Regions from separate parts of the Solibacillus ferritrahens genome, predicted to be linked through region 3. Evidence: riboswitches for the same ligand, from Rfam matches in the RefSeq annotation. Region 3 holds a riboswitch; each other region holds the start of a gene.
The links. A riboswitch is a leader RNA that binds a small molecule or an ion and turns the genes downstream of it on or off. The one in region 3 is predicted to bind S-adenosylmethionine.

Region 1 (8,510 bases), on a different contig from region 3:
TACTAAAAGAATAGTAATCTATTACGAACAAATAAATCTTAAAGAAGCTGCTAAGTGGCGTGAAAAATTGGAAAGCCTTGAAAGCTTTAAAGGATTTGATGAAAATTAATCATATTTCATAGTAATTTGTATGTTTAGTTTCCTAATAAATTTGGGAATGTAATCAATAGGGGAAAGTGATAAGGAGGGGAATTTTTATGTTTATGTTTGCAGTACCGCATATCTCTTCTAATGACAGTGAAGATGTTATTCAAAAATTACAGCAAATTCTATTGGAGCAACGTGAAAGTTTAACAACGCTTTGTACAATTGTTGAATATTTAAGAGAATATGTCCAAACTGGATTAGAAAATAAAGATGTCATCAAATACAATCAACGAATCCAAATGATGACCTATAAACAAACAGATCGTTATAATGAGATTGATCATCTCATTAATAAAAATATTATCGAAATTAAAAAAGGTAAAACTAAAGATAACACCGCTTTAACATTTGGCAAAGAGGTCAGGAAGATTGAATCAGGTTTTCGAACGCTAAAGCTATTCACTTGTGATGTTATTAATATGTTGGATTCCAATAAACATATCGAAAATCGTAGTATAGAGCGCATACGTTATTTTGATAAGCGTTCAGCATCGCTAGAAGCGGAAATTATTTCCCTGACACAGCAACTATCTTTTAAATAAGAATAACCTGCTCCATCAAAATGGAAATGAGAAGCAATCCTATTAAAAATTAATTAGTAGGATTGCTTTTATTGTAACAATTTGCTAAATTATACAAGATAACAAGCGGTACTATTTTAAATTGAGGCTTTGGTTTTACTTTTAAGTAACAAGGGAATTTATACATTTACATTGTTTCCAATTACATAGTATACAAAAGGAAATACCAATAGGGTGAGGATGGAAACATATGTTTTTTAAAAAAAAGGATATAGAGAATCAGGAAGATTTATCAATACATAATGAGGTAATGTTAGCGTATGTATCTGATGAGGAATTAAGGACACAAATTCAAATGTTAGGCTTAACAAAAGAAGATTTAAAATACTTGAAAGTAATGAAACCGTATGTTGATAATAACATCGAACATATTGTAGATAACTTTTATAAAAAACTAGGTCTGGAAAATAGTTTGGTTGAAATAATTAATAAACATAGCTCAGTTGACCGTTTGAAAGGTACTTTGAAAACCCATATTTGCGAAATGTTTAGTGGAATTATTGACGATACGTACTTTGAGAAACGAAAAAAAATTGCGCGTATCCATGTACATATTGGATTAAAAACGAAATGGTATATGACGGCCTTTTCAAACCTATTAATAGATTTTATTCATTTAGTAAATGTAAATATTAAGAACGACGAGCAACGTTTTCTTACGCTTGCAGCCATATCGAAAATATTAAACCTAGAGCAGCAAGTTGTTTTAGAAGAATATGAAGCAGTAGTGGAAAGAAAGGAAGAAAAGCTAGTAGAGGAAAAACGTAAAATAGGAAATGCTATTATTGAATCTTCCTCTAATTTAGCGACAATGTCTGAGCAAACAAATGCATCGTTCCAACAACTGAGTGCACAATCCATGGTCATTGTATCCCATTCGAAAAAAGCGAGTGATATTTCATCGGTGGCTACAGAACAGGCAAATCAAGGGAAAGCTCAAGTTCAGCATCAATCAGAGAGTATGACTGCAATCAATCAATCAGTAGCAACGATTTCGTCAGAAATAGATAAACTAGCTGACATATCAAAAGAGATGGAATCCACGATGGGTATAGTAACAAACATTGCGAATCAAACTAATTTATTGGCGCTAAATGCAGCGATAGAAGCAGCCCGTGCTGGAGAAGCTGGTAAAGGCTTTGGTGTTGTAGCCGGGGAAGTGCGGAAACTATCGGAGCAGACGAAAAATTCAGCAATAAATGTAGAGGGACTGTTGCAAAATACAGATATCCGAACGACAAAGCTACTCGAATCATTGCAGGAAATAAAAGCAGCGATACTTATCGGGGAAGAAAGTATGAAATCTACTGAAGTTCAGTTTAATGCTATTGTTAATTCAATGGTTGAGACGAAAAAGCAAAATGATTTAGTCGAGCAAGAGGTGGGGCTAATTGGAGACGTTATAGTAGAACTTGCGGGTGCCTTTGATTTAGTAACAAATTCTGCAGATTCATTGGCGCAAATTTCGCACGACTTAGAATAACTTAAAAGAAAGCTATGCGAAAGGTTCTTCCTTTTTGCATAGCTTTTTAATTTGAAATTATAAGCGATGACTTTAAATTTTGAAAATTGTTTTATCTGCCTGTCCATATCTCTGGTGAAAACGATTATACTAAGAGAAGAAAAAGTGAACGAAATAGGAGAGAACAACATGAAAACAGTAGTAGTTGTAGGTGGCGGGATTACTGGATTATGTACGATGCACTATTTAAAAAATCAAATGCATGAAAAGAATATTGAAGCGCGGTTAGTATTAATAGAGAAAAATCAGTATTTAGGCGGAAAAATACATTCAGAGTATGAAGAGGGATTTATTATGGAAACCGGTGCGGATTCCATTGTAGCGCGTCATCCCAATGTGCTAGAGCTAGTGAAAGAGCTTAACTTTGAATCGGAGCTTGTTTATAACGAAACAGGCATTTCTTACATTCATACTAATAATGAGCTGCATGCTATTCCCGCAGGGTCAACATTCGGCATTCCGATGAGTGTGGAATCACTTATGTCGAGCACGTTAATTTCAGAAGAAGGAAAGAAAAGGGCATTACAGGATATTGAAATTCCAAATAAAGATTTTACAAAGGAAAGTTCAATTGGTTCATTTTTAGAATATTTTTTAGGTGAAGAAATTGTGCAAAAACAAATTGCTCCTGTATTGGCAGGGGTTTATTCAGGTGATTTATATCAGCTGAGCTTAGCGTCAACGTTACCTTATTTAGTAGATTATAAAAATAATTATGGGTCGATTATGAATGGTTTTGAAGCAAATCGCGAGCAGTTTGAAAAAGCAGCAGATAAGAAGTTTATTTCTTTTCGAAAGGGTTTATCTACATTAATTGACCGTCTTGAAGAGCAGTTGCCAGAAGTGGAATTCATAAAAAGGACCGCAACAGAGCTAATACGAAAAGTAGGCAGACAGTATGAAGTCGTTTTAGAAAACGAAACGATTATAGCGGATATCGTTGTTCTTGCCGTACCAAATGATACAGTACGTACTGTATTGCAAGACGACAATTTGGATGTACAGCTTGAAAAGTTTACAACGGCATCTGCTTTAACGATGTATGTTGGCTTTGATGTACCGGACAATGTTTTACCAGCAGACGGTACAGGTTTTATTGTCTCCCATAATAGTGATTTAGTATGCAATGCATCTACATGGACAAGTCGTAAATGGAAGCATACGTCAGCAGAAGGGAATCTGCTCGTTCGTTTATTTTATAAAAACATTAATCCGCGATATGAAGAGCTGGTAGCAATGCCTGATGAAGAGTTGAAGAAAGTCGCAATGGAGGATATCCGATTAAGTTTGGGTATTGAAGCGAAACCGACCGTCGTAAATGTTACGAAATGGATCAATCAGATGCCCCGTTATGATTTAGCGCATAATGAAGCGTTATCAAAAGTTGTAGATTATTTACAAGTGCACTACCCGAATCTGCTTTTAGCTGGATGTTCCTACTTTGGGGTAGGGATTGGTGCATGTATTCAAAATGGTAAAAAAACGGCGGAACAAATTATTACACGAATTATGTAAAGAAATACTTTATTCGGCTAAAGGGTATTGACGTCTTATTTAGATAACGATATGATTACTTAAATAATTTTTAATTTTAAATTTTAGAAAAATTCATATAATTTCTTATCGAGAGAAGTTGAGGGACTGGCCCGTTGAAACTTCAGCAACCAACATTATGTCAGGTGCTAAATCCAGTGGCGATTGCCAGAAGATGAGAAGGGATTAAGTTGACGACTGACAACTATCAAGCCTTCTTTTGCTTAATGAAAGAAGGCTTTTTTGTATTAAAAATATACTGAAAATACTGTGAATGATGGAGTGGAAGCAATGGGTTTACTACAAGATTTAAAAACACGCGTTTTAACGGCGGATGGAGCAATTGGAACTTTACTTTATTCCTATGGGTTGGATTACTGCCATGAGGAAATGAATATTGCACGGCCTGAAATTATCGAGAAAATTCATAGTGAATATATTGCTGTAGGTGCAGACATTATTCAAACAAATACATATGGAGCGAATGCGATTAAGTTAGCTCGATATGGTTTTGAAAGTCGTGTAAAGGAATTTAACGAAGCTGCGCTGAAGATTGCGAAGCGAGCAGCTGCTCCGGGGGGACAGTATGTTCTGGCAACAATCGGTGGCATTCGAGGGATTCGAAAAAGTGATGCAACATTAGATGAAATCTTAGCTGCCTTTCAAGAGCAAGTGGAAGTATTACTAGCTGGTGAACCGGATGGATTCTTACTGGAAACGTATTACGATTTTGAAGAATTATCGCATTGTGTCCATCTATTACGTTCAATGACCGATTTACCGATTATTGCACAAGTAACGATGCAGGAGCCAGGTGTACTTCAAAATCAAATGACATTAAACGAAGCACTACAAGACCTTGAACGAGTAGGTGCAGATATTGTTGGAAGCAATTGCCGTTTAGGGCCATTTCATACAATTCAGGCTTTTGAAGGGGTAAATCTACCTAAAACCGCCTTTCTATCGGCATACCCAAATGCTTCTCTTTTAGATATAGAAGATGGGCGTGTTGTATATGAATCAGAAACCGATTATTTTGCACGTGCAGCTGTAGAGCTTGTAAACCAAGGGGTGCGTTTAATTGGTGGTTGTTGTGGGACTACGCCGAAGCATATAGCAGCAGTAAAAAAATATTTAGCAAATTTAACGCCAGTTGAAACAAAAGAGGAAAAGCATGGCCATACGCAATTTGTTCGTATTGCAGAACCTCGAAAGCAGGAACCGCTTCATGAAAAAGCAAAACGTGAGCGTTCTGTTATTGTGGAGCTTGATACACCACGACATCTTGAAATTGAAGGCTTTGTTGAAGGGGCAAAACAATTGGCGAACGCAGGGGCGGACGTTATTATGATGGCCGATAATTCGCTTGCTTCACCCCGTATAAGCAATATTGCGATGGCGGCTATTTTGAAGGAACATGGTATTCGTTCATTGCCGCATTTAACATGTCGTGACCGTAATTTAATTGGTCTTCAATCGCATTTAATGGGACTGAATGCTTTGGAGCTACATGATATTCTTGTCATAACAGGAGACCCGACGAAAGTTGGAGACTTCCCGGGTGCAACGAGTGTATATGATGTGTCTTCAATGGAGCTAATTTCGTTAATTAAGCAGTTAAATAAAGGTGGTTCATTTACAGGGAAATCGTTAAGAAAACAAGCCGATTTTTCTGTGGCCGCTGCATTTAATCCGAATGTGCGTGTACTGGACCGTGCAGTAGCCCGTTTAGAGAAGAAAATTGAACATGGTGCCGATTATTTCATTTCGCAGCCGGTTTATACGAAAGAAAAAATAATCGAAATTTATGAGGCGACGAAGCATTTGGATACGCCGATTTATATTGGAATTATGCCGCTTACCTCATCACGCAGTGCAGAGTTTTTACACCATGAAGTGCCGGGGATTAAACTATCTGATGAAGTACTTGCTCGTATGGCAGCCTGTGGGGACGATAAAGATGCAGCTACAGCAGAAGGCATTGCCATTGCGAAAGAATTGCTCGATACAGCGTGCAAATACTTTAATGGGATTTATTTAATTACCCCGTTCTTACGTTATGAAATGACACTGGAATTAATGGAATATGTAAAACAATATGATGTGGAAAGTAAAGGAGTTCAGTCAAATGTATAATCACCCAATTCATGAGCAATTACAAAAAAGAATCTTAATCATCGATGGTGCCATGGGGACGATGCTTCAGGCAGAAAATTTAACATATGAAGACTTTGGTGGAGAAGAATTAGACGGTTGTAATGAAAACCTGGTGCTGACAAGACCTGATGTATTAGGTAAGATTCACCGCGAATACTTAGCTGCAGGGGCAGACATTATTTGTACAAATACGTTTGGAGGTACACCGCTCGTTTTAAATGAGTATGATTTAGGAGATAAGGCAGTTGAAATTAATAAGAATGCAGTCAAAATCGCATTACAAGCTGCGAAAGAATTTTCAACAGCAGAATGGCCACGTTTTGTCGCAGGTGCAATCGGCCCTACGACAAAAACATTGTCGGTAACAGGCGGTATTACATTTGAAGAGCTAGAAGAAAACTTTTATATCCAAGCAAAAGCATTAACTGAAGCAGGGGCAGATTTAATTTTGCTTGAAACTTCTCAAGATATGCTTAATGTGAAAGCGGGGACGATTGCAATCCACCGGGCATTTGAGGAGCTTGGTAAAGAGCTGCCAGTTATGATTTCAGGGACAATTGAGCCAATGGGAACAACGCTTGCTGGACAATCAATTGAGGCATTTTATATCTCGATTGAACATATTAAACCATTGTCTGTCGGATTAAACTGTGCGACAGGTCCGGAATTTATGACCGATCATATTCGTTCGTTGGCAGAGCTTTCGACTGGTTATATTAGTTGTTACCCAAATGCCGGTTTACCGGATGAGGAAGGTTGTTATCATGAAACGCCGGATTCATTATCCAAAAAATTGAAAGGTTTCGCAGAAAAAGGCTGGCTAAACATTGTCGGCGGATGTTGCGGGACGACACCTGCGCATATTGCAGCAATTCGAAAAGCAGTAGAAGGCCATAAACCACGCGAGCCGAAAGCCATTACACATGGACATGTCGTATCGGGTATTGAGCCTTTGCAATATGATGAATCGATGCGTCCGTTATTTATCGGAGAGCGAACAAACGTAATTGGTTCGCGTAAATTTAAAAACTTGATTGTTGACGGGAAGTTTGAGGAAGCAGCGGAAATTGCACGTGCGCAAGTGAAGAATGGGGCGCATGTAATTGATATTTGTTTAGCAAACCCAGACCGTGATGAAGTAGAAGATATGAAAAATTTTATGCAGGAAGTTGTAAAAAAGGTAAAGGTGCCACTCGTAATAGATTCAACCGACGAAAAAGTAATGGAAGTTGCACTAAAGTTCTCGCAAGGTAAAGCGATTATCAACTCCATTAACTTGGAAGATGGGGAAGAGCGCTTTGATGCGGTAATGCCACTTGTGAAAAAATACGGTGCCGCACTTGTTGTAGGAACAATTGATGAAACGGGAATGGCAGTTACACGCGAGAAAAAACTGGAAGTTGCCAAGCGTTCATACGAGCTGCTTACGGAAAAATGGGGGATGGCAGCAGAGGATATTATCTTTGACCCGCTAATGTTCCCAGTTGGTACAGGCGATGAACAATATATTGGTGCCGCTGAGGAAACAATTGAAGGAATTCGCCTCATTAAAGAACATTTACCTGGCTGTTTAACAGTACTCGGTGTAAGTAATGTTTCGTTCGGTTTACCACCAGTAGGTCGTGAAGTGTTAAATGCGGTGTATTTATACCACTGTACACAAGCAGGTTTGGACTATGCAATCGTAAATACTGAAAAGCTAGAGCGGTATGCATCGATTCCGGAACAGGAAATCAAACTGGCGAACGATTTAATATTCAATACAAATGATGAAACACTGGCTGTATTTACAGACTTTTATCGTGACAAAAAGAAGGATGCAGTCGTTAAAGAATTACCGGCAACAGTAGAAGAACGCCTCGCGTATTACATATTAGAAGGTACGAAAGAAGGCTTAATTGAAGATCTAAATGCGGCACTTGAAAAATTCGATGCCCCACTTGATATTATAAATGGTCCGTTAATGGCAGGAATGGCAGAGGTAGGCCGGTTATTTAATGAAAACCAATTAATTGTAGCTGAAGTACTTCAAAGTGCAGGTGTCATGAAAGCAGCAGTCGCTCATTTAGAGCAATTTATGGAAAAGGGCGATACGAGTGCTAATAAAGGAACAATGGTATTAGCAACTGTTAAAGGTGACGTACATGATATCGGAAAAAACTTAGTCGATATTATATTAAGTAATAACGGTTTTCGTGTTGTTGATTTAGGGATTAAAGTAACGCCAGCCCAGCTTATTGAAGCAATTCGTAAAGAAAAGCCGGATTTTATCGGTTTATCGGGATTACTCGTAAAATCAGCTCAGCAAATGGTCATTACAGCACAGGACTTCAAAGAAGCAGGCATTGATGTGCCGATTTTAGTAGGGGGGGCAGCATTATCCCGACGCTTTACAGAAACAAAAATTGCCGCTCAATATGATGGACCTGTCATTTATTCAAAAGATGCGATGCAAGGGTTAGAACAGGCAAATCGCTTAATGAATGTAAATGAGCGTGAAGTACTATTGGAAGAGTTACGTGATTCTCGGGAAAAACGACTGGAATCAGACGCAAAACGCGCGGCTCGAC
Region 2 (8,510 bases), on a different contig from region 3:
AACTTGGCCCGCAGAAATGAACTTAATTTTCTATCAGAGGATGTTGAATTTTCTAATGCTGCGACAAAATCACAGCTTAAGCGCTTATTAAAAGGTTTTGAGCGGTTAAAAGAAGGATTAGCGGCCAATGCCAATTTGGAAACAATTTTATTTGAAGACAAACCAACGATTGCAGAGCGGAAACAGCCTCTATCAATCGATTTTCATAATCAGTTAAATATTTATCAGCAACAGGCAGTTGAAGGGGCAATGAGTGCAGAAGATTTATATGTCATTCAAGGCCCACCCGGTACCGGTAAAACAACGGTAATTTCGGAAATTTGCTACCAAAACGCCAAAGCCGGATTAAAAACTCTCGTCGCCTCCCAATCAAACTTAGCTGTAGATAATGCGTTAAGTCGTCTATTGTCGAATAAGGATATTCGAATTCTTCGTTATGGACGTACAGAAAGTATTGAAGAAGAAGGCAAAAAGTTTATTGAAGAAAATGTAGCAGCGTATTGGCAGGAGCAAACGTTTAACGCGATCGGTCATGAAATTTCATTGCATACAAAAAAAGAACAGCTTTTAAATGAAGAAATTGAACATGCACAAAAGGAAATTCAAGCGCTAAATGAACAAAAGCTAGAACTTGAAAAGCAAATCCAGCAAAAAGAAGCGGCGAAAGCTGAACTCCATGTATTGGCGGAAAAAATTAGTGCATTAAAAAAAGAGTTGACGTTATGCAAGAAAGAACTTGAGGAAAATGAACGTAAACTCGAAAAACTACAAACAGCGCAAAGTACAACAGCTGAAACAGTCGCAAACTTCGAACAGCAATTAGCAGATGGAATGACTGTTGTACAGCTTACAGAACAGCAGCAAAAGTTAAGTGAAGCGAAAATAGACTATGAAAAGCAAATTGCACAAAGTAAATACAAGTCGCTTCTTCATCGTTATGAGCAACAGTATGAAGGGATTCAATTAAAAATCGAACGTGCGAATGAAACTTCGGAATATGGAAAGATAGTCGACAAAATAGCCTCTTTGAAAAAAGTTTATGAAATTGAAGCATTCATGACTGAATATAATATTCGCCGCAACTATGCAATGGATCGATTACTTACTGCTCTTGAGCGTATCCAGCCCCAAATGGAGCAATATAAGCCTATAAAGGATGTAAAAGAGCGGCTTGAAAAAGCACTGAATTACAGTGAAACAGCACTGGGCATTCATGTGACGCCAGATCAATTGGAAATGAATCATCATTATTCACTTGAAGAGGTACAGGAATTTTTAACAAAACTAAGCATGGCATTCCGCGACCGAAAAGTTAATGCACAAAACGGGACACGCTCTATCCAAGGTATCCATTTGCGCATGCAATATATTGATCAGCTGAACAATAAGTATATGGATTCGATTCGTGAAACTGTACTTATTTTTGAAAAGCTAAAAGAAGAAATAACGCTTCAGTTCAAGGAGCAAAATGACGAAAAAGCACAGGTCCTTCAAAAATTACAGGAAGAAGCTGCTGCAACTCAAACTCAAATTGATTCCGTAAAAGGAAATGTAGATCCATCAATCGTCGTTAGCCATACAACGGATGAACTTGAAGATTTGCTCGCTACAAACGAGCTAGAGCAAATGAAATTTGAAACACAGCGCCAAAATCGAGAAAGATTAGAGCTTCAGCACAGTAAAAAAGCAGAAGAACTTGCGGTACTGGATGAACAAATTGCACTTGGCACTGCCACTGTTGAAGACATGACTACACGCTTTAAAGAAATCAACAGTGAAGGCGTGCAACTCGAAAAACGCCGTACAGAGCTTGAACAATTAACGAAGCTAAATCCAGAACAAGCTATTGTAGCTGTAAACGAAAAAATTGAGCATTTCACAGCGCAAATTGCAACATTACAAGTGAAAATCGATTTACTGCCCGTCACAGCCGAGCTTCAAAACGAGTGGTATGGCTTACTGAAAAATGCGAATGCGCACGATTTAGATGAAATCAGAAAATTATATGTGAAGCATGCGAATGTCATTGGCACGACATGTGTAGCGTCGGCAAATAAAGAGTTTATGGACAACTATCCAACTTTTGATGTTGTCATTATTGATGAAGTATCTAAGGCGACGCCACCTGAACTACTTTTACCGATGTTAAAGGGCTCAAAGATCATATTAGTAGGAGATCATCATCAATTACCGCCACTTGTAGGGGATGCAACGTTTGAAGAAACATTGGAGCAAGTTGTAAAAGAAAGTACGACTTTTGAGGAAAAACGTGAACTTGAAAAATTACTGGAAGAATCTTTATTCGAACGCCTTTATAATAACTTACCAACTCAAAATAAAACTATGCTTGCTCTTCAATATCGTATGCATAAAAATATTATGTCAACTATCACACCGTTTTATGAAAATGAACAGGAAAGCCTGCAATGTGGTTTGGAAGATTCGGATGCTGTACGTGATCACTTCCTGCAAACTTCTAAAATTACGCGGAAAAATCATTTAATGTGGCTGGATATTCCGAATGAAAAGCCGTATTTTGAACAGCGTGTAAAAGAAGGGTCAAGCTTATTCAATGTAGCGGAGCTTGATCAGATTAAACAGCAATTACTGGAAATGAATGAAGCGACTGAAAAAGCAAAAGCGGAAGGATTAATCCCGCAAGGTGCTCAGAAATCTGTTGGGGTCATTTCGTTTTATGCCGAGCAAGTAAGACGCATAAATCGTCTCATCGAACAGGAACTAAGCTTACCGCATCTACACATCCGCACAGGCTCGGTCGATAAGTTCCAGGGGATGGAGATGGATGTCATTATCGTCAGTATGGTGCGTAATCATGACCATGAGCGCGGAGAAATTGGGTTTGCCAAAGATTATCGCCGTCTAAATGTAGCATTATCCCGCGCACGTGAACTGCTTATTATGATCGGCAGTACCGATATGTTTACACAGCGTCCAAAACATGCGAAAACACGCGATATGTATTCCCATGTATTAAATACAGTAAAAGAGCAAAGTGGCTATTTTGCAATGTAAGGAAAGGTGTATACAGTGGATTTAAACAGCATAACCGGACAATTACAAAAAGAACTTAACGAAAATCCAAACATCGAAATTCAAAAGCAGATGCAATACGCCATTCCCATTCATACGTTGGAAGTGCACTATCATCCTGTTATGAGGAATGCGATGGATATTTTAATGAAGATGATGCTAATTTCATTTCAGAAGGCGAAGCTGAATAATGTCGAGCTTTTAGCGGAAATTTTATTAGTTGAACCGTTATTTATCCATGATTTAACGAATAAAATGTTACGAATGGGCATGATTGAAAAAGAAAATGAAGTGTTCACACTTACGGCAAAAGGAATGGCGCAGCTTGAATCGGGTATTTTTGAAGAGGAGCTTGAGCAAACAAGTCATTTTGTACAATATAGCCCGATTCATGAACAGCTGCTGGAAGGGGACCTAGAGGAGTTCTCTGATTTAGAGGAGTTTCCTGAACCGTTTCCGACGATTGAAAACGAGGAAATTGAAGCGATTGAAGAATCGATGCTGATTGAATTTATTCAGCGACAGTTAAGCGAACAACCATTGGCAGAACAGGAGGTCCCAACTTTTATTACAAAAGTTATATCGACCGAATCAATTCAAATTAATGATATTCCGGTTCTATGTTTTTCGCTTATGGATCAAAAGGAAAACCGCCACTTTATGCGTGTGTATAATACGTTAACAGGTGCATGGGATGAAAGGCTTGAAACGATTTTATTTAATTATGAGAAAGAGCATTTAAATCCTGAGTAAATATATATATTTTTTGAATTATTGCAAAACTTACACTACCGTGTTACACTAGTGTCAATTTAATAGTCTTATCAAGAGAAGCGGAGGGAACTGTGCCCGTAGATGCTTCAGCAACCTCTAGTACAACTAGAAAGGTGCTACTTCCAGCAAGGCAATGACCTTGGCAGATAAGAACGGGTATATAAACCTCTCATTTCTGTTGTGCTGGAATGAGGGGTTTTTTGTGTTTTTTCGGCAAGTATTCGATTACATGCTCCAATGATCAAACCCCTGCGGCTATTACAATGATTTATTTGAAAGGAAAGAAGCTCGAAAAAGCTTTGCGTTATTAAGCCAAGATTATTTAGAAAGATTAGAGGGGGAAAGTGCAATGCCAATTAATATTCCGAAACATTTACCTGCCGGTGAGCTGCTGAGAAGAGAGAAGATTTTCGTTATGGAGGAAGATCGTGCGAAAACTCAGCAAATTCGACCTTTGAATATTTTAGTGTTCAATTTAATGCCGGAAAAGGAAAAAACCGAGCTCCAATTATTGCGCTTACTAGGGAACACACCACTACAGGTAGATGTTACATTTTTAAATACCGCTACATACGAATCCAAAAACGTTTCCAAATCACATTTAGATACGTTCTACCAAACATTCGATGAGATTAAGCACCGCCGATATGATGGTCTTATTATCACTGGTGCACCAGTAGAGAAAATGCAATTTGAAGATGTAGGCTATTGGAAGGAAATTACCGATGTGATGGACTGGGCCGATCAAAATGTTACATCGATCATGTATATATGTTGGGGCGCACAAGCTGCACTGTATCATCATTTCGGTATCGGGAAGTTTGAGCTGCCTAAAAAATGCTCCGGCGTTTATTCGCATGTGATAACAGATTTAACGGTCGATTTAGTACGGGGCTTCAGTGATGAATATGTTGCACCTCATTCACGCCATACATCTGTCTCAATAGATGAAGTCCGTGCACACCCAGATTTGCGTCTGCTTAGCTATTCGGACGATGCCGGTGTATTTATCGTCCAATCAAAAAACAATAAGCATATCATGATTACAGGCCATTTAGAGTATGATGCGACGACTCTATCGGACGAATATTTCCGTGATATTGAAAAGGATCCGGAAAATACGGAAGTTCCGATTAATTACTTCCCGAATAATGACCCACAAAATGCACCTAAAAATGTATGGCGTGCCCATTCACATCTGTTATTCTACAACTGGTTAAACTATTACGTATACCAAGAAACACCTTATGAATGGCATTTTGTTGAGGAAAATATCGAATATCACATATAAGAAAAGCCAGCAAGGGAATATCTTGCTGGCTCATTTTTATTTTACTGCAAGCCATGCACGTTCTTGTTCTATTTGTAAACTTACTTCACGGCCAAAAAAGTCACTCAGCAATTGTTCATTCAATATGACTTCGCGAGTATCTGCAGCTACGCTTTCACCATCTTTCATTAACAGTACATGGCTAAAACAAGGTAAAATCTCTTCTACATGATGCGTTACATAAATAAGTGTAGGACAGTTATCGCACTTGGCTATTTGCTCAATCTTTTGTAGTAAGTTTTCCCGCTCTATAAGGTCAAGTCCGCCACATGGCTCATCTAATATTAATATTTCTGGTTCTGCCATTAAAGCACGTGCAATTTGTACACGTTGACGTTCACCTTGTGATAAATGCTCAAATGATTTATTTGCCAAATGATCACAATGAAACTGTTTCATAAAGGATAGTGCCTGCTCAATCTCCTCGTTGGACACGTCATTAAATAGACGGAGCGCACCGAATTTTCCGCTGAGCACAATTTCGATTGCATTATCCTGCCAGTTGAAGCTATCAATCATTGCATTGCTTGCCCAGCCGATGCGTGTCCGTAGGGTAGGGATATATGTATTGCCGAAAGTTTCACCCAGTACTTGCACTTTACCTTTGTTTGGCCAAATATAGCCGTTGATTACTTTTAACAAGGTTGTTTTTCCTGAACCATTCAAGCCTAAAATGGCCCAATGCTGTCCTTTTTGTACATGCCAGCTTAAATTATTCAAAATTACTTTTTCATTCCGGTATAGTTGGACATTTTCAATCTGTATCATTAAAAAACACCTCCAATTACTACTATGCGGGATTTATTTTAATTACGGAAGTATTTTTTGAATATTGTAACAATTGTTAATAAAAAAAAGAAAGCAAACCTACTATGTTCGCTTTCTTCTCATTTTAAATTACGGCACTTTCTACACCTGCTGCACGGTAAAACAGCTTTTCATTCCATTTTAGGGCCCATTGAACAACCGGTCCTAAGCCGAATGCCATAAATACTGTCCCTATACCAACAGGACCGCCTAAAATGAAGCCTACAACAGCAACTGATACTTCCATTGTCGTACGTGCACGGTTCACGCTCCAGCCTAGGCGACGGACTAATAACAGCATTAAAGTATCACGTGGTCCAACACCGAGGTTAGCCACCATGTACATACCACAACCAATACCTAGTAGCACTATACCTACTACAAACGATAAAGTTTGCTCCAAAAGGTTGTGTGCATTAGGTAGCACATACAAAAAGATATCAATAAAAATCCCCGTTAAAAACATATCTAAATAGGTACCTATTTTTGGTAGTCTTTTTGATAACATAGAGTCAATCGCTAAAATAATTAACCCTATAATGATGGACCAAGCCCCGATTGTTAAACCGAGATTTTTATAAAGTCCTATATGGAGCACGTCCCATGAACCTACACCGATTGTTTGTCCTTTAATCGTTAAGGCAACACCTAGTGACAAAACGATAATCCCTGCGATAAAAAATAGGCAGCGCCAATAAAATCCTTGTTTCACTTTCAATTGTAATCCCTCTTCTTGTAATCAATATCTTTACACATTATATCGATTACAAGGATGAAAAACGGATTTACAATATATTTAAAATATTATAACTTTTTGAAGGCTATTTTTCATATGAATAGCTAAGTTCATCAGTTGTTTCATCGACGTCTACAATTAGATGATGGTTACTAAAAAACCATTCATCGGATTTTTCAATAAAGAAGTGTACATTCTCTATAATGGTTTCAATCCCTATTTCATGGGGCTGCTCACGTGTCATTCCTAACGAAAATCCTTCATGAAAGGGAGATGAGCCCCCATAGCGTGCATAAAAGCGAATATAGTCTCCATGTTCTATTTCCATTTCTTCTTTAAACCATTCGACTGCTTTTTCAGTTAATTTAATTTCCATACAATTCACCTCTATTGTCATTATGCAGGAAATGAAAAAAACTTACAAAACCCGCGCCTGCTAAAACGAAACAAAAAAGGCTGAAGTATAAACCTTCAGCCTGCATGTTAAAAACCTTTAATTTTTGGTTCAGTTCCATTTTTAATGCGTATAATATTCTCGCGGTGACGATAAAAGATAAAGGAAGCTAAAATTGCTACTAAAATAAAGAGCGCATATTCACCCGTAACAATCCAATTAATCGTTACATAGATGATCGCCACTGCTGATGCAATCATTGAAGTTAAGCTCACCATTTTTGTCGTTTTTAATGAAATGATAAATACAGTAAGTAAAACAAGGAATAATGGCAAATTATAACCTAAGATGATACCAGCACTTGTCGCTACGGCTTTACCGCCACGGAAGCTCGCAAATATCGGGAACATATGCCCCGCTGCTGCAACGATACCAAGAATAAGTGGATGAACAGTACTATCACTGAAAATTGCTAACAGCGGCAATAAAACTGCTGCTGTCCCTTTAAAAATATCAAGTAGCAGTACAGCAATTCCAGGTTTCTTACCTAGAACTCTAAATGTATTCGTAGTGCCTAAATTACCGCTGCCTTGCTTTCGGATATCTGTTTTATAAAAAATTTTCCCTATCCATAATGCAGATGGGATGGAACCGATTAAATAAGCACAAATAATTATTAAAGCGTTGATCAAGAAGTTGTGCTCCTTTCAAATGTCAGAATTATTAGTTGGTACTAATAGTATGTTATGAATATTCTACAATGTTTTTTAATAGAAGGAAAGAGGTATTATTTTTTCGTAATAACAGGATGGAAACAGGGAAAAAGTTACATTTGTTTATCAACTATTAAAGGATAGGCTTTTAAACGTCGGTTTTTGATGATACAATTAGTCTTTGCAAAGCCTAAAAAAGTACGCTCAAACATTGACATCATGCATATTTGAAAGTACGATTAGGTAGTAAATAGAACGTTTGTTTGTATTTTTTGGAGGGGATTGCATTTGGTTAAAAATCAATCGGGTATGTCTTATAATGAAGATGCCATTCAAGTATTAGAAGGTTTAGAAGCCGTACGAAAAAGACCAGGGATGTATATTGGTTCTACAGATAGTCGAGGTCTTCACCACTTAGTGTACGAAATTGTAGATAACGCAGTGGATGAAGCACTTGCTGGATTTGGTAATCATATCATCGTGAAGATTCATGAAGATAATAGTATTAGCGTACGAGACCATGGTCGTGGTATGCCTACAGGTATTCATAAAATGGGTAAGCCAACTCCGGAAATTATTTTTACTGTACTCCATGCAGGTGGTAAATTTGGACAGGGTGGCTACAAAACGAGTGGCGGTTTACACGGTGTAGGTTCATCTGTTGTAAATGCTTTGTCCTCATTTTTAGAAGTAACAATTTACCGT
Region 3 (8,510 bases):
GGTTAACGGAAGAGGAGCTTTGCCAACAGCCAAATTTAAGCTTCTATATGCGAGATGAAGGTATGAAAAAGATGCTGCAGGAAGTGAAAAATTATGAACGCCAATGGTGAAATTTTATCAATGCATCAATATCCTTCCCCAAATCCGCATGTCCGTTTGGATGAAGTAACATATTGGTCACAAGGGTTGCGTGTGAAGGGATTGCTCGCACGTCCTAAAGCACATGGACAGTATGAAGCCCTTTTATATTTACGTGGAGGTTTACAATCAATTGGGATGGTTAGGCCTGCTCGTATCGCCCAGTTTGCGATGCACGGATTCGTCGTATTTGCCCCCTATTACCGTGGAAATCGTGGAGGGGAAGGAAAAGACGAATTTGCGGGTGATGACCGCCATGATGCAGTTTTCGGTCTTGATGTATTGAAACAATTTATTCGTGTTGAAAAGGTGAATTTGTTTGGTTTTTCTCGCGGAGGCTTAATGGCTCTATGGACAGCAATATTACGTAATGATGTAAAATCTGTCGTAACATGGGCTGGCGTCTCTGATGCAACAGCAACATATTGGGATCGTATCGATATGCGTCGTGGATTAAAAAGAATAGTGGGGGGGACTCCAAATAAAGTACCAGAAAACTATGAAAGCCGTACGCCATTATACAAAATTGAAAACGTTCAATCACCACTATTGATTATACATGGAGCTGAAGATCAACATGTCAAAATTGAACATGCCTATCAATTGGAGCGATATATGAAAGGCGAAGGGAAACAAGTTGAGACATGGTATTCATCTAGGCTGAAACATCATTACCCACCGAAGCTGAATAGAGAAACAGTGAAAAAAATCTGTGAATGGATGAAACAACAGTAATTCAAAAAAGGGATGCAGTGTGAAAATACACTACATCCCTTTTACTATGATATATTTTTAAGTTTGACGTCGTAGTATTAGTGCAGACTACATCGTCAAACAATATGTCGAGCTAATCATTAGTAATTTATACTAATGGACCGCCTTTTTTCACGATAGCTTCATCAACATCGGCAAATTTCGTGAAGTTGTTTTTAAATAGCTCTGCAAGTTCAGTAGCCTTTTTGTCGTATGCAGCAGTATCAGCCCATGCAGCACGAGGATTTAATACGCTAGAAGGTACTCCTTCAATAGCTACTGGAATATTTAAACCGAATACTCCATCTTGTGTTGTTTCAATATTGTCTAATTCACCGTTAATGGCAGCGCGTACCATTGTACGAGTATAGGCAAGTTTCATACGGTTACCAACACCGTATTCTCCTCCTGTCCAACCTGTGTTTACTAAGAACACTTGTGAACCATGCTCGTCAATTTTCTTACCTAACTGATCTGCATAGACTGTTGCAGGAAGTGGAAGGAATGGTGAACCGAAGCATGTAGAGAATACTGGTTCTGGCTCAGTAACACCACGTTCTGTACCTGCTAATTTTGAAGTGAAGCCACTTAAGAAGTGGTACATCGCTTGCTCTTTCGTTAATTTTGAAATAGGAGGCAATACGCCAAACGCATCAGCTGTTAAGAAGACAATTGTGTTTGGATGACCTGCTACTGATGGTAATACGATGTTATCAATGTAATCGATTGGGTATGCAACACGAGTATTTTCTGTTAAAGAACCATCATCATAATCACAAATACGTGATTCTGAATCAACCGCTACATTTTCCAATACAGAACCGAAGCGAATTGCATTGTAAATTTCTGGTTCATTTTCAGCGGAGAGGTTAATTGTTTTTGCGTAACATCCACCCTCAATGTTGAAAACACCATTATCAGACCAACCGTGTTCATCATCCCCAATTAATTTGCGGTCGCAATCAGCCGATAAAGTTGTTTTACCAGTACCTGATAGACCGAAGAATAATGAAACGTCGCCTTTTTCGCCAACGTTAGCAGAGCAGTGCATTGGGAAAATACCTTGTTCTGGTAATAAGTAGTTCATAATCCCGAAAATTGATTTTTTCATTTCGCCAGCGTATTCAGTACCACCGATTAAGATGATTTTCTTTTCAAGAGATGTTATAATAAATGTTTCCGAACCAGTTCCATCTACTTCTGGATCTGCTTTAAAGTTTGGAGCAGAAACAATTGTAAAGTCAGAGACATGTGCAGCTAATTCTTCTGCTGTAGGACGGATGAATAATTGATGACAAAATAGGTTATGCCAAGCATATTCGTTAATTACTTTAATCGATAATTGAGAGTCTTTGTCAGCACCCGCAAAACCGTTGAATACAAATAATTCATCGCGTTCTTTTAGGTAGTTTACAACTTTGACATAAAGCTTATCAAATACTTCTGAAGAGATAGGACGGTTAACTTTACCCCAATCTATTTTATCTTTAGAGTTCTCTTCTTCAACGATATATTTATCTTTAGGTGAGCGACCAGTATATTTACCTGTTTCAGCACGTAAAGCGCCTTCAACAGTTAACATTGCTTCTCCACGTGATGTAGCTTTTTCAACTAATTGTGGAACAGATAATTGAGTTTTGATGTTTTCCCCGTTTAAAAGTTCTTTCAGCTCGTTAGCAATTTCTACCGAATTCATCTATTAAATACCATCCTTTTTTATAGTATTCCCTTATAGTAGGGGAGTTGTTTATTAATTCAAAAATAGTATAACACATTGAAGGATATAATCTATACTAATTATGAATTATTTTTTGTGGAATTTTTAACTGTTTAAAATCGGACAAAATTTATTGACAGCCTTTATTTTTTTAGGTAGGATGTGTAATTGAACGGATACTCTTATCCCGAGCTGGTGGAGGGGCAGGTCCCTATGAAACCCGGCAACCTGTGCATATTATATGCGTGTTGGTGCCAACCTGATGCAAGGGCAAAATTACCCTTGAACGATAAGAGTGAAAGGTAACGAAGCATATATATCCTTTCCTCACGCGTGATGAACGCGGCTAATGAGTGAAAGGATTTTTTTGTTTAATATGAATTGTATATAAATAAGAAATGACCTTTCAAAACCTCGTGTCAAAGCAATTAAGCTTGACGTTTATCGTGTCTCGCCTTGCAGTAAAATATACTGCTCTAGAGACTTGATTGGTAAAACCATTTTCTACTCTGAAAAGTAGGATTTACTTTATCGAAAATATAAGCGGGCATGGGTAATGAGTACCGTATCGTTTTCGTTTTAAAATATAAAACAATTGCCAAAGTGAATTAGGAGGAAATGACATGAAAAATCGTCGACTGTTTACATCAGAAAGTGTAACGGAAGGACATCCAGATAAAATTTGCGATCAAATTTCGGATGCCATTTTAGACGCCATTTTAGCAGCAGATCCAAATGCACGTGTAGCTTGTGAAACTACGGTAACAACAGGCTTAGTATTAGTATCTGGTGAAATTACAACTACTACTTATGTAGATATGAAAGGGATTATCCGTGATACTGTAGCAGAGATTGGCTATACACGCGGGAAATATGGTTTTGATGCAGAGAACTTAGCTGTACTAGTTGCAGTTGGTGAACAATCACCGGATATTGCACAAGGTGTAGACCAAGCGTTAGAAGCACGTGAAGGTTCAATGACGGATGATGAGTTAGAATCAATCGGTGCTGGAGACCAAGGTTTAATGTTTGGTTACGCTTGCAATGAAACGCCTGAACTTATGCCTATGCCTATTTCTTTAGCACATAAATTGGCGCGTCGTTTAACGGAAGTACGTAAAACAGGAGAATTAACGTATTTACGTCCAGATGGTAAAACACAAGTTACTATCGAATATGATGAAAATAATATACCGGTCCGTGTTGATACAATCGTTATTTCCACACAGCATGATGAAGAAGCAACATTAGAACAAATCCAAAAAGATATTAAAGAACATGTAATTAAACCAGTTGTTCCTACTGAATTATTAGATGAAGCAACTAAATATTTCATTAATCCAACAGGTCGTTTCGTAATCGGTGGTCCAAAAGGTGATGCTGGTCTTACAGGTCGTAAAATCATCGTAGATACGTATGGTGGTTACGCACGTCACGGCGGTGGTGCATTCTCTGGTAAAGATGCAACGAAAGTAGACCGCTCTGCAGCATATGCAGCGCGTTATGTTGCAAAAAATATCGTTGCGGCAGGATTAGCGGATCGTGCAGAAGTTCAACTGGCTTATGCAATCGGTGTTGCGCAGCCAGTATCAATTGCAGTAGATACATTCGGCACTGGTAAAGTAGAATCTGCCAAAATCGTAGAATGGGTACGTGAGCTATTTGATTTACGCCCGGCAGGAATTATTAAAATGCTGGATTTACGTCGACCAATCTATAAACAAACAGCAGCATACGGACATTTCGGACGTACAGACATTGATGTACCATGGGAAAATACAGATAAAGCGGCTGAACTTAAAGAAAAAGCCGGACTTTAAAGAGGAAAGGAGCGTTCAGTCAAATGGACGGCTCCTTTTCTATTATTATGGAAAATAATATACTTCCTTCATTTATATGGTAGGTGAGTTGAAAGATAGCGAAATGTCATTTCTGTAGTGATTTATAGTATTGTCCCTTCGCTACGTATTCATTAATTATGCGATCCATATCTGCCCGGTCCTCTGCATTTACTTCACGTACAACTTTTGCTGGGCGCCCCATAGCAAGAGAATTGGGAGGAATCACTTTTCCAGGTGGTACGAGACTGCCTGCACCAATAAATGCTCCTTCACCTATTTCTGCACCATCCAAAATGATGGAACCCATACCGATTAAAGCGCGTTCTCTTATTGTACAGCTATGTAATGTTACTTGATGACCTACTGTTACTTCATCTTCAATAATGAGCGGATAGGCAGGGCTTTGGTGAAGACAACTTAAATCCTGAATACTAACTCGATCTCCAATAATTGTTTTATTCACATCACCACGTATCACTGTATTAAACCATATGGAAGTATTTTCCCCTATTGTCACATCGCCAGTAATTGTTGCATAATCAGCAATAAAGGCAGTTGGGTGAATATTTGGTGATTTATCTTTATAAGGGTATATCATGTTCAATTCCTCTTTTCTTTTATAGAATGTATTATAGCTATTGTAATCGTATCAAATCACTATTAATTTTCAATTATCATCTTTTAACTTTATATAATAAATTATAGCAGACTGTTTTATGTAAGGAGGATTGACCATGTGGAAATGGGAAACAGAGCATCAACCAAAAGCCGTAGTCGTTATTCTACATAGTGCATATGAACAGCATCGGTGGTACGCATGGTTAATCGAAAAATTTCGGAGTGCTCGCTTCCATGTAGTAATGGGGGATTTGCCTGGGCATGGTGAGCAAGGAAAGTATGCAAGATATCATGACGAAAATTTTGAAGAATACTATAATTATACAAAAGTGTTATTAAAGGTTGCTCTAGAATATAATTTGCCTCTTTTTATTGTAGGTAATGGATTAGGCGCATCTATTGCAGCGTACGTGCTGCAGAAAAATAAAATAGAATGCGCAGGTGTTGTCCTTACATCACCGTGGCTTCATTTTAAATTAGCGCCTGGGAAACTATCCAATGCATTATCAAGCTTTAGTGCTATAACATCGAATGTGAAATTAAAACATGAATTGAGCATACAATATTTCACCCGTAATACAGATGTATTGATGGAGTTAAAGGAGCAGTTACCATTAAATAGTATGGTGACTGTTAAATGGTATCGGGAATGGCAGCAAATGACACGAATAATCCGTGATCCTGAAAATAAATTCCCTGATATTCCACTGTTACTAATGACTGGGGAAAATGATAAAATAACGGACATTAGTACTTCTAAAAAATGGATGATGGAACAAAAACTTTCAGAATTTCACTATAAACAATGGAATGGATGCCTGCATAGCTTGTTTTTTGAAGTGGAACGTGAAGAAGTTTTCCGGTACACAATTGATTTTATTAATAATGTCTTAAGAGACCTTGGATATATTGTAGAATAATAAAAAATCTAACAAAAGTCGAATTTTGTTAGGTTTTTTTTTAATTTTAGCAAAAAAATATATCGAAATTTTAGAATATTTGTAATATACTAAATTTCTAATTAATACAATAGTTCAACAAGGGGGTAAAATATGGATTTTATTAATGATTTTGTAGGATGGGCCAATAATATATTATGGGGTCCTGTAATGATTTACGGTATTTTAGTCGTAGGTTTGTTCTTTTCAATCCTGACAAAATTTGCTCAAGTCCGGTTAATTGGGGACATGTTCAAGTTAATGTTTAAAGGAGAAAAATCAGAGGCAGGTGTATCTTCGTTCCAGGCATTATCCATTGCTTTGTCTGGTCGTGTCGGTACAGGTAATATCGTTGGTACAGCTACAGCCATCGCGTTCGGTGGTCCTGGTGCGGTATTCTGGATGTGGGTTACTGCATTTATTGGAGCATCAACAGCCTATATGGAATCGACTTTAGCGCAAATCTACAAAGAAAAGAAAGATGGTCAATATCGTGGTGGACCTGCATTCTATATTGAAAAGACAACAGGTATTCGTGCCTTAGGTATTATTTTTGCCATTGCGATGATTGCATCTGTTGCATTTTTAATGCCGGGTGTTCAGGCAAATGCGATTGCCGGCGCGGTAGATAATGCATTTGGAATTGAACCTTGGATCACTGGTTTAGTTACAATTCTTTTGTTGGCGGTTATTATTTTCGGCGGTGTTAAGCGTATTGCAAATGCTGCGCAAATTTTAGTTCCATTTATGGCATTAGCTTATTTATTGGTAGCGGGTATTATTATTATTATGAATATTACAGCTGTGCCTGATGTATTTGCTTTAATTTTCCGTAGTGCCTTTGCGACAGATGCTGTATTCGGCGGGATGATCGGGAGTGCAATTTTCTGGGGTGTAAAACGAGCGATTTACTCAAACGAAGCTGGTCAAGGTACAGGGGCACATCCTGCTGCCGCAGCAGAAGTATCACATCCAGTAAAACAAGGTCTTGTTCAAGCAGCATCAGTTTATATTGATACACTATTAGTATGTTCTGCAACAGCATTAATGATTTTATTCATGGGTACATACAACGTACATGACGGTAGCCAAGACGGTCCATTAATCGAAGCAAAAATGGATGAGACAATTACTTATTCAGGCTTTACTCAAGCAGCAGTAAATGACGCGTTCCCATCTTTAAATAACTTCGGATCTGGATTTGTAGCGATTTCATTGTTCTTCTTTGCTTTCACTACATTAATGGCATACTATTACATTGCGGAAACAAATGTTTCGTATATGCTAAATGGGAATGCCAGAAGGATAGGAATTTTCTTAATGAAATTCGTATTATTGGCTTCAGCATTTTACGGCACTGTTAAAACATCGGATTTAGCTTGGGCATTCGGTGACGTAGGGCTAGGGTTAACGGTTTGGATTAACGTCATCATGCTATTATTCATCATGAAACCGGCTCTTATAGCTTTAAAAGACTATGAGCAGCAGAAAAAAGAAGGTAAAGACCCAGTATTTGATCCAATAAAACTCGGAATTAAAAACGCGGATTTCTGGGAGACATATAAGAAGCAAGATAAATAGAATAAAAGGAGCAGCCTATAATAGGTTGCTCCTTTTAATATGCGAAGAACTTTTTGAATGGACCAGTTATTTGGAATCTCTTTTTTGCGAGTAAAAATATAATTGTAATGCATCAAATTGTTCTTTTGAAAAATCTTTTTGTCCTCGAATATATTTTTCATATAAATTATAATAACAAATAGTTAAATACTCGTCGTTATGATGATCTTTAAAGGGTGTGTAATTCGGGGGAATTGTTATATCTGTAAAATAGCGCTCCATTTTATCAATCGTACGAATTGTAATATTACGGACCAGCATTTCTTTAAGTACAATTTGTGTGTAAATATATAGATCTTCTTTTGGATAGTCATATACATAATTAATAAGTATATGGCGGTCTTCCTTAGCAAATATACTATTCAATTCCCGCCATTGGGCAAGCAACTGGCTTTTTGGGATAAATGGGATGAGCTCGGTGTGCCATAAACGCATATAATTCACCTCTTTACTAGATAAAAAAGAGCTAAGAAAACTTAGCCCTCTTTCGGAAATTCTTTTACTTTTTCTAATGCAATAATAAATGGTGGGTCATTTTTTTGATTCATAAATTCATAGCGTAAAACATGAACATGCTTTTGGGATAAATTACTGACAAATTCAATTACTTCATTACGCTCATCTTTGCCGCCCTCATGTCCATAATATACAACTAATACAATAACTCCGCCAACTTTCAATAATGTTAAAAGGCTTTCGATTGCTTGGATTGTAGTATCAGGTCGAGTAATAATCTCATGATTGCTGCCAGGCAAGTAGCCTAGATTAAAGATAGCTGCAGCAACAGGTTTATTTATATATTTGGCTACATTTTCATGCCCGTCCTTTAATACAATTGCCCGGTGCTCAAGTGCATTGTCTAGTAGACGGTGTAGTGTGGCATCA

Region 1: it holds a riboswitch for S-adenosylmethionine, as region 3 does, so the genes downstream of both, SNE38_RS16750 (bifunctional homocysteine S-methyltransferase/methylenetetrahydrofolate reductase) here and metK (methionine adenosyltransferase) in region 3, are expected to answer to the same signal.
Region 2: it holds a riboswitch for S-adenosylmethionine, as region 3 does, so the genes downstream of both, metA (homoserine O-acetyltransferase MetA) here and metK (methionine adenosyltransferase) in region 3, are expected to answer to the same signal.

What each region holds. Positions count from the first base shown of each region.
Region 1 covers NZ_JAXCLE010000022.1:16,606-25,115, forward strand. Annotated here, with positions in the region: gene SNE38_RS16730 (tetratricopeptide repeat protein) at 1-109, shown strand, start outside; gene SNE38_RS16735 (chemotaxis protein) at 204-689, shown strand; gene SNE38_RS16740 (globin-coupled sensor protein) at 919-2,211, shown strand; gene hemG (protoporphyrinogen oxidase) at 2,380-3,765, shown strand; SAM riboswitch class I at 3,868-3,965, shown strand; gene SNE38_RS16750 (bifunctional homocysteine S-methyltransferase/methylenetetrahydrofolate reductase) at 4,075-5,919, shown strand; gene metH (methionine synthase) at 5,912-8,510, shown strand, end outside.
Region 2 covers NZ_JAXCLE010000012.1:18,755-27,264, forward strand. Annotated here, with positions in the region: gene SNE38_RS12540 (AAA domain-containing protein) at 1-3,033, shown strand, start outside; gene SNE38_RS12545 (nucleoside-diphosphate sugar epimerase) at 3,049-3,804, shown strand; SAM riboswitch class I at 3,870-3,978, shown strand; gene metA (homoserine O-acetyltransferase MetA) at 4,175-5,116, shown strand; gene SNE38_RS12555 (ABC transporter ATP-binding protein) at 5,153-5,923, opposite strand; gene SNE38_RS12560 (YczE/YyaS/YitT family protein) at 6,048-6,674, opposite strand; gene SNE38_RS12565 (HesB/YadR/YfhF family protein) at 6,784-7,074, opposite strand; gene plsY (glycerol-3-phosphate 1-O-acyltransferase PlsY) at 7,182-7,784, opposite strand; gene parE (DNA topoisomerase IV subunit B) at 8,094-8,510, shown strand, end outside.
Region 3 covers NZ_JAXCLE010000025.1:28,645-37,154, reverse strand. Annotated here, with positions in the region: gene SNE38_RS17455 (NUDIX hydrolase) at 1-110, shown strand, start outside; gene SNE38_RS17450 (alpha/beta hydrolase family protein) at 94-873, shown strand; gene pckA (phosphoenolpyruvate carboxykinase (ATP)) at 1,001-2,587, opposite strand; SAM riboswitch class I at 2,788-2,904, shown strand; gene metK (methionine adenosyltransferase) at 3,232-4,428, shown strand; gene SNE38_RS17435 (gamma carbonic anhydrase) at 4,535-5,047, opposite strand; gene SNE38_RS17430 (alpha/beta hydrolase) at 5,184-5,987, shown strand; gene SNE38_RS17425 (alanine/glycine:cation symporter family protein) at 6,120-7,586, shown strand; gene SNE38_RS17420 (pyrimidine dimer DNA glycosylase/endonuclease V) at 7,653-8,060, opposite strand; gene SNE38_RS17415 (tRNA (mnm(5)s(2)U34)-methyltransferase) at 8,102-8,510, opposite strand, start outside.